2 regions of the Pseudoalteromonas sp. SCSIO_11900 genome follow, and region 2 is predicted to be linked to the other one. Evidence: predicted binding sites of a transcription regulator. Region 2 holds the regulator's gene; the other holds the start of a gene.
The links. The regulator FliA, encoded in region 2, starts transcription of late flagellar genes. The targets are predictions, from matches to a motif close to CTAAAGNTNNNNNNNNNNNNGCCGATA.

Region 1 (7,817 bases), 400 kb from region 2:
GCATTCTTGATGAGCCTTTTTTATCGCTAAAATAGCGTCTATTTTGCTAATAAAAAGATCAACCAGCTGAGGGTCAAAGTGTTTTCCTGCTTGTTGTTGCATATGCTCTAGTGTTTGCTCAATGCTCCACGGCTCTTTATAAGGACGTTTTGATGTAAGTGCATCAAATACATCAGCAATCGTTACAATCCGCCCCTCAATAGAGATTTCCTCGCCTTTCAATCTATTAGGATAACCTGTGCCATCCCATTTTTCATGATGTTCAATAGCCAATACATGGGCAAGTTGCAATAAGGGGGAAGGTGAGTCGGCCAATATTTTAGCCCCTATAGCGGCATGCTCTTTCATGTGTGCAAATTCGTCGGGGGTTAATTTGCCAGGTTTTAACAGTATCGAATCAGGAATACCTATTTTTCCGACATCGTGCATTGGCGCAGCTTGGCGTAATAATTCTGCGTGTTGTTCATTCATTCCCAGTGCTAAAGCAAGTACTTTGCTGTATTGGCTCATTCGTGCAATATGCTCACCCGTATCGGTATCTTTGTACTCTGCCGCGCGACCCAATCGCTCAACTAAATCTACATGTGCTTGTTTTAGTTGTTCGGCTTGTACTAAAGAAAGATGAGTTTTTACCCTTGCCTTAACAATCGCAGGGCTAATAGGTTTGGTTATATAGTCAACCGCACCTAGCGAAAACCCTTCCGATTCATCTTGTTCTAGCGTGAGGGCAGTGACAAAAATGACCGGAATGTGTGCGGTTTTAGGATTAGCTTTTAAAATTTTGCACACTTCAAAGCCATTCATATCTGGCATCATTACATCAAGTAAAATGAGTTTTGGCGGATCGTTTTCTATTAATTGCAATGCCACAGCCCCCGATTTAGCAAACGATAAACGGTAGTTACTCGCTAAGACCTCGCGCATTACTTTTAAATTTGCAGGTTCATCATCGACGATTAATATTCGCGCCTGACTTATCGATTGATCCATCGTCATCCTCAGAAGATCTAGTTATTGAGTGTTGTTAATAATGCGTTGAGCTGTGTTTGTGCATTATCAAATTCAAAGTCATTAAACTGCTCATAAATATTCAAAATAGCAGCTTTGTATTGTTCGGGTGTTATTCTTTCAATATAACTTAATAACGTATCATCCAACTCTGCTCGTTTAGCTTGGCTGAGTAAAAGCGTTAATTGGTGAATAAATTCAGCATCTGACACGGTTTCTTTTTGTAATTCATTCTCTTTAAAAGCAATGTGTAAGTGTGATAATTCATCTGCTAGCTGCTGCCACTCTTGCTGACATTTTAATATGCACTGAGTATAACGTGTTATATCACGTTGTTTTTCAGCTTGCGCAATTAAGTAAGATAAATTATTGAGCGCTAAATTACCGGCAAGACCTTTTAAATTATGCAAAATATGAGCATGATGTTTATCGTTTAGCTTAGTGGCCGCCAAGGTTTGCATACTATTTTGATGCTGAGCTAAAAAGAGTACAACCTCTTTGAGATGTTTCTCTTTGCTGCCCCACATTTTTTCACCTTTATTAAAATCTATACGAAGTTTTGAATCTATTGGATCGTTAGTTACTAACTGGCTGATAGTAAGCCCAAGCACCCGCGCTATTTCTTGGTTGAGTTGGTTTATGTCAACGGGTTTCGTTGTAAAACCATTCATACCCGCTTGTTTGGCTGTTAGCTTATCTTGCTGCAGCACACTGGCCGTTAAGGCAATTATTGGCGTGTGCTTTAGTTGTTTTTGCTGCTCTAAAGAGCGAATTGATGCTGTGGCACTGATCCCATCACATTTAGGCATATGAATATCCATTAAGATAATATCAAAGCGATGCTGATTAAACATGTCAATGGCCTCAAAACCATTATTTGCTTTACTTACCTGATGGCCTGCTTGGGAAAGCATAATTGTGAGTAGTTCGATATTTTGTTCAATATCATCCACCACTAAGATTTTTAATGGGGGTAAGCTAAATGCGTTTTTACTAATGGCTTGCACCTGACTTTTTTCGCCTGGCTCAAGCCCAACAGTAAAGGAAAAGCAGCTACCTTGACCAAGGGTACTTTGTGCGTATATTTTGCCACCCATTAATTCAACCAGCTGCTTACTAATTGTTGTGCCAAGCCCTGTGCCACCAAATCGGCGTGTTGTGGTGGCATCTGCTTGCTCGAAGGGTTTAAAAATAGCCTCAAGGCGACCTTTTTCGATACCTATACCGCTGTCTTGTACTTCAAATAAAATGGGTTGATTGGGTTTATGAGTAACCGAAAGAGTAACATGGCCTTGCTCAGTAAACTTTATCGCATTGCCGATTAAATTGGTTAGCACTTGGCGTAAACGCGTATCATCACCAAAATAAAATGGATTTACATTGTCAGCTATTTTTAAAATGAGCTGTAAGTCTTTGCGTTTTGCATCAAGCCAAAATGTCGACACAATATTATCAAGCAATTCTTGCAAGTTAAAATGTACTTTTTGAATTTCGAGTTTACCTTTCTCTAGCTTTGCTGAGTCAAGGATATCGTTGAGTAAATGCAATAAAGAACGCGCAGCGTTATTAACGGTAATAATTTGTTTTTGTTGCTCTTTATTAAGCGGACTATCCATTAAAATATCACTAAAGCCAATAATTGCATTCATGGGGGTACGTATCTCATGGCTCATATTTGCCATAAAAGACTGTTTAGCTTGCGCGGCTGCTTCAGCCTCGTATTTGGCTTGCTTTAAGCTTTGCTCATATTCACGGCGCTTAGTTATATCAACTAAAACGCCATCAATCCAGCGTGTATCATTTTTAGAGTTAGTGATAATGCTTGCTTGATCGAGTACCCAAATAATATTGCCGTTGCGATGGCGAATGCGGTACTCAATTGAGTATTGACTGGTCGATGCAACTGCTTGATCAATGGCTAAAGAAATCGCTGCTTCATCTTCTTTAACAATAAGCTCGGCAAAGGTAATACGCTGCTCAGTAAATTCTTCAGCGCGATAACCCGTTAGTTCATAGACGCTAGGGCTGATAAACAACATACTCCAGTGTTCATCTAACAAGCAGCGAAATACCACACCGGGCATATTGTTCATCAAGGTACGGTATTGTCGCTCTTTTTCAATTAAGCTTTGTTGTAACGCTCTTTGTTCAGTTAAATCGGTAATAAAGCCCACAAACAATGTTTCAGTTTGTAATTGCTTTACTTCACCAATCCCCAAGCGAATTGGAAATTGATGACCATTTTTATGTTTTGCCCACACATCGCGATTAACACCAATAACACGTTTTACCTCATGGTTTGTTGTATTTTTTAAAAAAGCATCGTGTTGATTCGCAATATCATCAGCCATTAATATTTTTACATTCTGGCCAATGACCTCATTATCTTGCCAGCCAAAAATTGTTTCTGCGGCTTTATTAAAGCTCAAAATAGTGCCTTTAATATTGATAGTAACGATGCCGTCAATGGCAGTTGATAAAATAGCATCAAGGCGAGACTCTTCAGCTGATTTTTTCCCCAACAGCATTCTGTAACGGATCATGCCATTGATGATCACAACCACCGCTGTTAATAAAAGCGTGGCGAACGACACACTAATAGCAATAAAGGTTAGATGTGATTGGTTTGTTTGCTCGTTAATTATCGGGCTTGTTGCAATAAATCGCGTAGCGGCCATGCCCATAAAATGCATACCAGCCACGGCAAGGCCAAGAATAAGGGCACAAATAATACGATTATGCATAGGCGTTAATTTTTTAAAGTGTGCTGGTAAATGAAAACGTGCATAAAGACTTATAAAAGACAGCAGCACTGCAACAACAATTGAAGCGCCAAACCATATTAGATCATAACGAAGTAAAGGACTTAATTGCATCGCGGCCATACCGCTGTAATGCATGGTACCAACACCCGCGCCAAATAAAAGAGAGCTTAGAATTAAATTGATAATACGAGGGTGAGAGCTATATGTTTTCAAACAAGAAAAAGCAATGGTACATGCCAGTAAAGCCGGTATAAACGACACAAAAGTGAGTGTGGGGTCGTATTCAATTGTAGTGCACAAAGAAAATGCGAGCATTGCAATAAAGTGCATGCTCCAGATCCCTCCGGCAAGGACTAAGGCTGCGGTTATATTGGCTAACTTTCGATAAGATTTAAAATGTGTATTATTTGCTAAATCGAGAACGTGCAAAGAAAAATAAGCTGCAAAAATTGCGGTGAGTATAGATAGTGTCACTAAACTTGGGTCGTATACACCATTAATAATTAGGCTTGGATCTGGTTCGTTTATAAAAAAATTAGCTAACATCAATCATTCACATAATAACTCTTAAATTCAGTCTAATATAAAATACATTAATAATCACAAGGTATTGAGTTATAAATAACAAAAGTAACGTAAGTGTTTTAAGCTCTAAACCATACTATTTATTGAGTAGCACTAAATGCATTGTTATTAAAATGGCATTTAGTGGGGATTATTTATAGATTAGCCGTTATGGTACAAGGTAAAATAAAACCCAGTGGTTAATTATAAATAGGCAGCATTCATTGTTGGATTACACTTTAAAGCGTAGTAAGCGAAGAAAAACAGTGGCTATCAAAGTCGCACAACGTGAGCTTACGGTATATGCGCCCCATTTTGTAACGAAAACACAAATTAATGAATGGCTGTTAAGTAAACAGGACTGGATTGATGCTCAGTTACATAAGCAACAAATTCAAGCCGATACACGACAGTTTCCACTCAAAACCCAGAGTATTAAATTATTTAATGAAGCTGTTAATGTGCAATTTGAAAACGCAGCACGCACTCAATGGCAGCAGCACAATGAAAGCCAAACGCTGTTACTGAGTATTTCTTCACGTGTAAAGCATCAAACGCAAATGTATCAAAGTTTGCTAGAGCAGTTTTTGCATGAGAAATTAGAAAGTTATATTGAAATGCGAGTTAACGATTATTGTCAGCTGATGGGTGAAAAGCTACCGAGTAATATTCGTATTCAATTGTATAAACGTCGCTGGGGTAGTTGTAATCGCAGGCGTGAACTAACCTTCAACTTACACTTGGCAAGTGCACCGACATGGGTCATTGACTACGTGATTGTTCATGAATTAGCACATTTAAAATATTTAAATCACAGCGCTCAATTTTGGCAACGTGTGGGATTATTTTATTCAGATTATAAACAAGCAAGTAACTGGTTAAACAATCATGGTATGAGTTTACAGTGGGTATTTGAATAAAAAGAAATAATGTAGAGAAGAGAAGTGGTGGAGGGAGCTGGATTCGAACCAGCGAAGGCTGAGCCGTCAGATTTACAGTCTGATCCCTTTGGCCGCTCGGGAACCCCTCCACACTAACTGTTATTGCATTTGGCCTCACTTAACTTAGCCTAAGAAAAGTGGTGGAGGGAGCTGGATTCGAACCAGCGAAGGCTGAGCCGTCAGATTTACAGTCTGATCCCTTTGGCCGCTCGGGAACCCCTCCAATGCAACGCGGCAGATAATAGCAAACTTCTTATTTAAGTAAAGAAAAAAGCTAAAGAAAATTCAAATTTAGCCGATAAATACTTATTAATTAGTTAAATAGGCTAAAGTCTATGCAGATTGGTGATTTGTTAATCACGGAGAGCCAGTTAAAAACGAGGCTTAACGAAAGTGTGCACGAAAACCGCCGAGGCGAGTTTGCACTTTTATTAGCAATGCTCTCTCACGATGCACTCGATTTTAGTGAATTCCACCTACCCAAAAGTGACACTAAGCATTATCAAGCTGATGAAGATGCTTTGCGTAAACAATTTGGCGCAGGTCCAAAGCAGCCATTAGCGCCAGATACCTTTAATATGTTAATTGGTAAAAATAACACAGAGCTTTTAGCAAAAATGGGAAGCGCTGTAGGGATGAGTGATATAAAGTTAACTCAGTGCTTAAAGCCTGAGCCATTTAATATTCGTGATGATAAAAACCACATTCCACTGACTGTCATTGATAACTGCGAACTAGCAGTCCGTCGACGAATTCAAAATACCAACACCGAGCTATCAAACCCTCAAATGGATGCGGTGGCATTTTATGATGATTTACAAAATGAAGCTATCCACCAGCCATTACATTTGTTTAGTGCCTAATTATATGTGTTCAATTGCTGCTTTATACATGCCATTTGATTGTAATAAACTGTGTTTATAGTAGAAAGTAACTATTGATTTTATAGATGCTTTATTTTAATAACTGATTTAATATAAAAAAAGCATCCAAAATTTAAATGCAATTGCTATAATGGCGCAAATGGTATGACATTAAATGCCATTATCATTAAACCAAGGTAATTAGGAACGTAATGAAGAAAACATTCACGCTGAATCATGAGAAAATCAAATACCCTCGTATGGTTGATGCTGCAAAGCATGAAGTGAAAAAATATTTGAAAAGAGAACGTAATAAAACTTTACCTGTTGATGCCGACTACTGGGCATTTGATTGTAAGTTTGGTAACACGGTTGAAGAAGCCCAAGTGGTTCACGTTGCTGAAATTAACAATCACATCAGTGAAATTGAAAAGCAAGGTTTAACTTCTTTTTACTTAGAGATTTTAGCAAGACCTGCACAGCGTCAAGATTTCGATGAAGATGATGGCGAGTAAAACGCTAATTTGCGTTTAGTGTAGTTTTGAAAATGGGCCTTGTGGCCCATTTTTTGTAGCTGTTATTTATACACTATGACACTTTTTATACTTTTTATTACTGCCGCAAGGGCACGTATCATTGCGTTTTACTTTAATATCGGCAACCGGTGTAATCTCACCATCAAGGTATCGCCATTGTCCATCTTCTTTAATAAACCTTGAATTTTCTGCCAACTCGCAATATAAATCTTGATAAAAGTAGTGAGCTTTAAATGTAACAAACCCTGTTTCATCATTATAACCAGAGTCTAATATGGTTAAGTTTATAAAACGGCAACTATTTGCAAAATCTTTAATTTCTGAAATTGAGTTTTCAGCTTGTTTTTCTTTTGAATAACTTTCACGAACAAAAACCGCGTTTTTAACAGCATAAGCACTGTAGCGTGCACGCATAAGTTGCTCTGGTGTGTGTGGCTGTTTGGTTTTTAAATGAAAAGGCTCGCAGCAATCAGCATAAGGTTGCTGACTGCCACAAAAACATAATAGGGCGTTAGAAGTCATGATAAATGTACTGTGTATTAAAACGCTAGTTTATCAAGCTTATTGCGTAAGTGAAATCTCAGAATGAGCGCTTTTTTTGCTAAAGCAATACAACTTAGTGCGCGTATGGCTCAAGTTTAATGATAACTGCGACAGTTGTTGGTTATTTATTATGTCAGTCCAGGTGATCACCGCGGCAAAATTTCCATTGTGAAGTGCAGAATTTAAAACATACTCTAAATTAACTAAATGTTTTTGACGAATAACCAGTAATTTACTGGTATCAATTGAGCATGAATCAAGTAGCGCTTTGCTCGGTACGTTATCTGGTGCTATTAACAGTGTCCATGCGTTTAGGCTGTTGTATTGGTGTAATACTTTTAATAATTCAAACGTTGCTGAAATTTCATCTTCAATTTGTACAACGTTAACACAATCTGATTGGTCATCTTGCTGGTAACTTTTAACTGTTCTTACGGTAATTGGCTGTAACATAATCTTCTCACTCACTGGGTTTTTATACAGTACATTCATACAGTAGTTTATACAGTTGTTTGGTGCAAGTGTTTTTTTGTACAGTTATTCATCTTAAAACGCGACAGTTACTATAAATATATAAATAATCTATATATAACAATG
Region 2 (7,817 bases):
GGCCAAATAGCGCGTTCTAAAGAGTTAGGTACCATGTTTGTACTTATTTTTTCTGCTATTTCTCTATTAATGTACGGCCCTGAAATTGGCAAAGGCTTGTACCGAATTATGGGCAGAATGCTTAGTCTTAATCGCAATGAAACCTACGACACCACAAAAATGTTTGCGGTGTGGGGGGAGGTGGCCGATGTACTGTTATTTCCTATGTCGATGTTTGTACTTATTATTGTACTAGCTGCGTTTATTGGTAACACCATGCTTGGCGGCTTTAATTTTAGCTGGCAGGCAGCTGCGCCCAAAGCCAGTAAAATGTCGCCAATGAAAGGTTTTACTCGGATGTTTGGCCCGCAAGCAGCTATTGAACTACTTAAGTCATTATTAAAGTTTGGCCTAGTGGCGACCTTCGCTATCTTTTTAATTAATGTTTATTTTGATGAAATATTACATTTGAGTATAGAAAGTGCGCCGGGCAATATCGTGCATGCTTTAGAAATATTAGCCTGGATGTTTTTAGGGTTATCTTGCACCTTAATTATTATTGCAGCTATTGATGCGCCATTTCAAAGTTATAGCCATAACAAACAGCTTAAAATGACGATGCAAGAAGTAAAAGATGAATATAAAAACTCTGAGGGTGATCCGCAAATCAAAGCGCGTATCAGGCAAACCCAACGTCAAATGTCGCAAAAGAGAATGATGCAGGATGTTCCTGATGCCGATGTTATTGTTACCAACCCTACTCATTACTCAGTGGCTTTAAAATACGACACAGAGCGAGCTGGAGCGCCTATTGTACTAGCCAAAGGTGTTGATGAGCTCGCTATGCAAATTCGTAAAATTGCTTTGGGTAATGAAGTGCCTATTGTTGAGTCGCCTACCTTAACGCGAGCGCTTTATCACACCGCTGAAGTGGGGGAGCAAATTCCCGATCAGCTCTTTACTGCAGTTGCACAAGTGCTTGCCTATGTATTTCAGCTTAAACGGTTTAAAAAAGGCCGTGGAAAACGCCCTGTTGCGCTTAATAAAAAGCTACCTATCCCCGACGAATTTAAGTATTAACCGCTAACCAACTAACTTGGAATAGTTATTGCAATTTCAGCGTAGTGTCAATTTTTTGAAATTGTAGAGTTATGGAATTTAAAGCGGTATTACAACAACTTAATAAAGATAAAAAAGAATATGCAAAGGGTGTTGGTACACCGCTTTTAGTCTTAGCTGCGCTTGGCATGGTTATATTACCACTGCCTCCATTTCTGCTTGATATATTATTTTCGTTTAATATCGCGCTCGCATTAGTTGTATTACTGGTCACTGTATACACCATGAAACCGCTTGAGTTTGGGATGTTCCCAGCGGTGCTGTTAATTGCAACCATAATGCGCTTAGCACTTAATGTAGCCAGTACTCGGGTGGTACTACTTGAGGGTCATAACGGTGGTGATGCTGCTGGTAAAGTCATTGAAGCATTTGGCTCGGTGGTGATTGGTGGTAACTACGCCGTGGGTTTAGTGGTGTTTTTAATTCTGATCATCATTAACTTTGTGGTAATTACCAAAGGTGCAGGACGTATTTCAGAAGTATCAGCGCGTTTTACTCTAGATGCTATGCCAGGTAAGCAAATGGCCATAGATGCAGATATGAATGCTGGCTTTATTAGTGCGGAGCAAGCCAGAGAGCGTCGTGATGAAGTAACCCGTGAAGCTGACTTTTATGGTTCTATGGATGGTGCCAGTAAATTTGTAAAAGGCGATGCTATTGCTGGCATAGTCATTTTAGTGATCAATATTGTGGGTGGCTTATTTGTTGGCATGATCCAACATGATTTAAGTTTTTCACGCGCTATGGAAGTGTACACACTATTGACCATTGGTGATGGCTTAGTCGCGCAATTACCTTCATTACTACTTTCAATTGGTACTGCGATTGTTGTAACCCGTCAAAATGAATCGCACAATATGGGCGATCAGTTTAAGAAGCAATTAGGTAACGAAAAGTCATTATTTATTGCCTCTGGTATCCTCATCACTATGGGTTTAGTCCCAGGTATGCCGCATATTGCATTTTTAAGTTTAGGGGCGCTTTTAGGTTACCTTGCATACTACACCCAGCAAAACAAACTGAAATTAGCCGCAGCAGAAGCGGAAGAAGCCGAAAATGCGGCCTCAGGTACCGGAATTGCGGCTAAACAAGAGCAAAAAGAACTAGGTTGGGATGATGTTCAACAAGTTGATGTTATTGGCTTAGAAGTCGGTTACCGACTCATTCCTCTCGTTGACCAATCACAAGGTGGCGAGCTGTTAAACCGTATTAAAGGAGTGCGTAAAAAACTATCTCAAGAGCTGGGCTTTTTAGTGCCGCCGGTGCATATACGCGATAATCTAGAACTCGACCCAAATGCATACCGCATAACCATGATGGGTGTATCAAGTGGTGAGGGTGAGCTTAAACATGGTGATGAATTAGCGATTAACCCAGGCCAAGTATTTGGCCCGATCAAAGGCATTGAAACTAAAGATCCTGCGTTTGGTTTAGATGCAGTTTGGATAAAACCTGCTCAAAAAGATGAAGCACAGTCTTTAGGTTACACCGTAGTTGATTCAGCAACCGTTGTGGCCACTCATATTAGTCAGTTACTCACTAATAGCGCCGCATTATTACTCGGACATGAAGAAGTACAAAACTTATTAGATATGTTAGGTAAAAGTCACCCTCGCTTAGTTGAAGGGCTAGTACCTGAGGTATTACCACTAACCACCATCGTTAAAGTACTACAAAATTTATTAAATGAAGGGGTAGCAATACGAGATATGCGCTCAATTGTTCAAACCCTTGTTGAGTATGGCCCTCGTAGCCAAGACCCAGATGTATTAACGGCTGCAGTGAGAATATCGTTGCGTAGATTAATCGTTCAAGATGCTGTTGGTATGTCTTCTGAAATCCCTGTCATAACCTTGGCGCCTGAGTTGGAACAGATGTTGCATCAGTCACTTCAAAATGCAGGTGATGAAGGTGCCGGAATAGAACCAGGGCTTGCTGATAGACTTCAAACATCATTGAATGAAGCGCATCAAAATCAAGAAATGGCCGGTGAACCTTCAATATTGCTAACGTCAGGAATGTTACGCACTGTGTTATCTCGATTTGTTAAATACACCATTCCAGGATTGCGGGTGATGTCTTATCAAGAGATACCAGATGAAAGACAGATCAAGATTGTCAGCTCTGTAGGCCAACAATAAGATTTTAAAGGGGTTTGAATTATGAAAATTAAACGTTTTTTTGCTAAAGACATGCGCACTGCACTAAAAGAAGTCAAAGAAGAGTTGGGTGTTGATGCGGTTATTATGTCAAATAAAAAACTAGCTAATGGCGTTGAAATTGTTGCTGCAGTTGATTACGACAAAGCAGCGACAAAACCGCCAGAGCAGCCTCAAAGTCAACCTGCTGCAAGCGCTTCATTTGCACATACTGAGCAAAGTTCACATAATTTTGTTAAACCAGAACCGCAACGCGCTCAACCTAAGCCACAAGCAAAGGTTGCAGATAGCTTACAAGCCTTACTAGAGCGTCAGTCTCCACGTCCTCGTTCAGCAGAGCTTGCTTCAATGTTTTCACACTCTGGTATTGACACATCTGGCCACTATCAAGAACAAGAGCTTGTGCAATCACGACCTAAAAATATGTTTGAACGTGAACAAAGCGTGCCAGTGCGTCCTCGCACCCAAGCCGATAGCTTAGGTTTTGACGACTTAGACAGTGGCTTTGACGATTTAGATTCACCTAGCGCACCGGGTCAGCAAACAATGCATAAAGAATCCAGTGACATCAGCACAATGCGTGAAGAAATGAACGCAATTCGTCAACTATTAGAGCACCAAGTATCAGGTTTAATGCAGCAAGATATGGCACGTCGCGATCCGACCCGTGCATGTATGATTGACCGCTTAGTCGGTATGGGGATAGAGAAAAATGTTGCTGAGCAAATGGCATGTTTTGTACCAGACGATGTGTCTCGCCAACAAGGCTGGAAAGCTTTATTGAACATGGTTGAAGATCAAATGCAAACCACGAACAACGAAATACTTCGCCAAGGCGGTGTTTTTGCGTTAGTCGGGCCTACTGGCGTGGGTAAAACCACCACAGTTGCAAAACTGGCAGCATTGGGTGCACAAAAATACGGTGCCGATAAAGTAGCGCTTATTACTACCGATACCTACCGTATTGGTGCTTATGAGCAGCTAGCAACGTATGGTCGTATTATAGGTTGTGGCGTTAAACAAGTTAAAGATGCAAATGAATTAGCAGAAGTTTTATATCATTTACGAAATAAACGTCTAGTTTTAATTGATACAGCGGGAATGAGTCAACGTGATTTACGCTTAACCGAGCAGTTAAACACCTTGATGCGTAATCAGCGTGTTGATATACGTAGTTATTTAGTATTAAGTGCGACGGCGCAAATTAATGTATTGCAAGAAACAGTAAGGCACTTTAAAAAAGTACAGCTAAGTGGATGTATTTTTACTAAACTTGATGAGTCATTGAGTTTAGGTGAGATTATTAGTATTGCGATTCAAAATCGTCTCCCAATAGGGTATCTTACTAACGGTCAGCGAGTACCAGAAGATATTAGAGTGGCAAATGCCGAAAAACTAGTAAAAAAAGCTGAGCAATTGTATTTAAAAAGAATAAAAGCACAACAATCACGACACCAATCAGTGGCGTCGAGCACAGTAGAGATGTATGATTAACACAGTTTTAGATCAAGCAAGCGGCCTTCGCAAAATGAGCAAGAATAATAATAACGGCGTAAAAGTTATCGCTGTCACCGGCGGCAAAGGTGGAGTGGGTAAAACGAACGTATCCCTTAATACAGCAATCGCGTTAGGCCAACAAGGCAAACGTGTGCTTGTACTAGATGCTGATTTAGGATTAGCGAATTGTGATGTGATGCTTGGACTGCGCGTTGAGCGTAATTTATCTCATGTTTTATCGGGCGAATGTGAACTTGATGATATTTTAGTCGAAGGTCCCGCAGGCATAAAAATAGTGCCTGCAACATCGGGTTCGCAAAGTATGGTTGAGTTATCACCCTCAGAGCACGCTGGACTTATTCGTGCATTTAGTGAACTTAACACCGACTTTGATATTTTAATTGTTGATACCGCTGCGGGTATTTCCGATATGGTGCTGAGTTTTTCTCGCGCAGCGCAAGATGTGCTTGTGGTGGTATGTGATGAGCCTACATCAATTACCGATGCCTATGCTTTAATTAAAGTACTTAGCCGTGAGCACGGCGTTTATAAATTTAAAATTGTTGCCAATATGGTGCGCAGTTTACGCGAAGGGCAGGAATTGTTTGCAAAACTTTCAAAGGTTACCGACCGATTTTTAGATATATCAATGGAGTTGGTTGCAACGGTTCCATATGATGAAAATATGCGCAAATCAACGCGCCGCCAAAAAGTAATTGTTGAGATTTTTCCTGGGTCGCCTGCTGCAATTGCTTTTAAAACACTGGCTACAAAAATTGCTAAGTGGCCAACACCTAGCCAAGCCTCGGGTCATTTAGAGTTCTTCATTGAGAAACTAGTTAGTAACTAACAATGACAATACCGGTGAATAGAGTTATGGGATATCAGTCAACACAGAATTTAAATATGATTGTTGAAAAGCATGCCTCATTAGTCAAAAAAGTGGCGTGCCATTTAATTGCTCGTTTACCGGCCAGTGTGCAGCTAGATGATTTAATTCAATCGGGTATGATTGGTTTAATTGAAGCTTCAAAAAACTTTGATGCAAGCAAAGGTGCAAGCTTTGAAACCTTCGCCGGTATTCGTATTCGTGGTGCGATGATAGACGAAATGCGCCGAGGCGATTGGGTTCCACGTTCAGTTCACAGAAAAAGCCGTTTGGTTGCAGAGACTATTGTTGCGCTTGAGAACAGTTTAAACCGTGAACCTAAAGATAGTGAAGTTGCTGAAAAACTTGAAATTTCGCTAAATGAGTATCATCATATTTTAAACGATGTAAATGTAAGCAAAGTGTTAGGCATTGAAGACCTTGGTATAGATGACGATGTGATTACACCCCATGGCCAAGATTTAGCACTAGACAAACCGTTTAATAATGTTAAAAATGAACGGTTTAATGAGTCTTTACTCAGTGCAATAAAGTCGTTACCGGAGAAAGATGCAATGGTGCTTTCTTTGTACTATAACGATGAGATGAATTTAAAAGAAATTGGGCATATACTCGATGTAAGTGAATCGCGTGTAAGTCAGATACATGGTCAGGCGATGATTAAGCTTAAAGCAAAAATCAATGACTGGATAAACTAGAAGTAAGTAAATAAAGGTTCAGGCCTCACTGGAGGATGTTTTGGATAAAAACATTAAAATTCTTGTTGTTGATGATTTCTCAACAATGAGACGTATTATTAAAAATCTGTTGCGCGATTTAGGTTTTACCAATGTTCAAGAAGCAGATGACGGGTCAACTGCTTTGCCTATGTTGCAAAATCAAGCGTTTGATTTTGTTGTAACAGATTGGAATATGCCAGGCATGCAAGGTATTGATCTTTTAAGGGCAATTCGAGCGGATGAAAAATTAAAGCATATTCCTGTTTTAATGGTTACAGCAGAAGCTAAAAAAGAACAAATAATTGCTGCGGCCCAAGCAGGTGTTAATGGTTATATTGTTAAACCATTTACTGCAAGTACATTGAAAACTAAATTAGAAAAAGTGTTCGAACGCTTAGGTTAATGAGAGGGAGAGGCTTATGTCAGCACCTGCTGCGCCTCAGATTACTTTAGAACAAGCTCGCCAGTTAGTTGTTTTTTTAGAAAATGGTGAGCAAGATAAAGCGAATCAGTTAATTTTAGAAACAGCTTCACAAGAGCAATCACATTTATTTGCTGAGGTGGGAAAGTTGACTCGTCAACTGCACGAAGCTTTAAAAAGTTTCGAGTTAGACACGCGTTTAACAGACATTACCACTGATGCCATCCCTGACGCAAAAAAACGCCTTAACTATGTCATGGAAATGACAGAAAACGCAGCCAATAAGACAATGGATGCGGTTGAAGCAAGCTTACCATTAGCACAAGAAATCGCTGACGAAATAGCTGATATCAAGCCAACGTGGGATCGTTTAATGAACCGCGAAATAGAGCTTGGTGAGTTTAAATCACTTTGCCATAGTATTGATAAGTTTATGAGCAGTTCTCATCACAAAACCGATGAGTTACAAATGCTGATGACTAATGTGCTGATGGCTCAAGACTATCAAGATTTAACCGGTCAGGTTATTCGCCGTGTTATTGAACTTGTCCGTGAAGTTGAAGAAAGTTTAATTCACCTTTTAACTGCATTTGCAGCGCAAGGTGGTGAGGCTGAACCAACTGAACAACCAGAAAAAATAGAAGATCCCATTGTTGCACAAACACTAGCAGGTCCCGAAGGGCCTATTATTGATAAAGAATCGCGTAATGATGTTGTATCTGATCAAGATGAAGTTGATGATCTATTATCAAGTTTGGGCTTCTAATAGGGGAGTACTGCATGAGCTTTGAAGTCGATGAAGATATTTTACAAGACTTTTTAGTAGAGGCCGGAGAAATCCTTGAGCTTTTATCTGAACAGTTAGTAGAACTGGAAAACAATCCAGATGATACTGAGCTACTAAACGCAATATTTCGCGGTTTTCACACTGTAAAGGGTGGCGCTGGCTTTTTGGCTATGACAGAGCTTGTTGATGCATGTCATGGTGCTGAAAATGTGTTTGATTTACTGCGCCAAGGTGTAAGAACAGTTAA

Region 1: a site for FliA is predicted at 5,553-5,579, ahead of BG00_RS09885 (VC2046/SO_2500 family protein). Genes of this name have one in related genera too.

What each region holds. Positions count from the first base shown of each region.
Region 1 covers NZ_KK070023.1:2,116,078-2,123,894, forward strand. Annotated here, with positions in the region: gene BG00_RS09860 (response regulator) at 1-990, opposite strand, end outside; gene BG00_RS09865 (PAS domain S-box protein) at 1,008-4,319, opposite strand; gene BG00_RS09870 (M48 family metallopeptidase) at 4,565-5,257, shown strand; tRNA gene BG00_RS09875 (tRNA-Tyr) at 5,283-5,367, opposite strand; tRNA gene BG00_RS09880 (tRNA-Tyr) at 5,417-5,501, opposite strand; gene BG00_RS09885 (VC2046/SO_2500 family protein) at 5,614-6,141, shown strand; gene BG00_RS09890 (DUF6172 family protein) at 6,354-6,656, shown strand; gene BG00_RS09895 (YchJ family protein) at 6,723-7,199, opposite strand; gene BG00_RS09900 (SulA-like leucine-rich domain-containing protein) at 7,239-7,673, opposite strand.
Region 2 covers NZ_KK070023.1:1,717,139-1,724,955, forward strand. Annotated here, with positions in the region: gene flhB (flagellar biosynthesis protein FlhB) at 1-1,059, shown strand, start outside; gene flhA (flagellar biosynthesis protein FlhA) at 1,131-3,239, shown strand; gene flhF (flagellar biosynthesis GTPase FlhF) at 3,261-4,751, shown strand; gene BG00_RS07975 (MinD/ParA family ATP-binding protein) at 4,744-5,604, shown strand; gene BG00_RS07980 (RNA polymerase sigma factor FliA) at 5,631-6,341, shown strand; gene cheY (chemotaxis response regulator CheY) at 6,382-6,765, shown strand; gene BG00_RS07990 (protein phosphatase CheZ) at 6,782-7,549, shown strand; gene BG00_RS07995 (chemotaxis protein CheA) at 7,564-7,817, shown strand, end outside.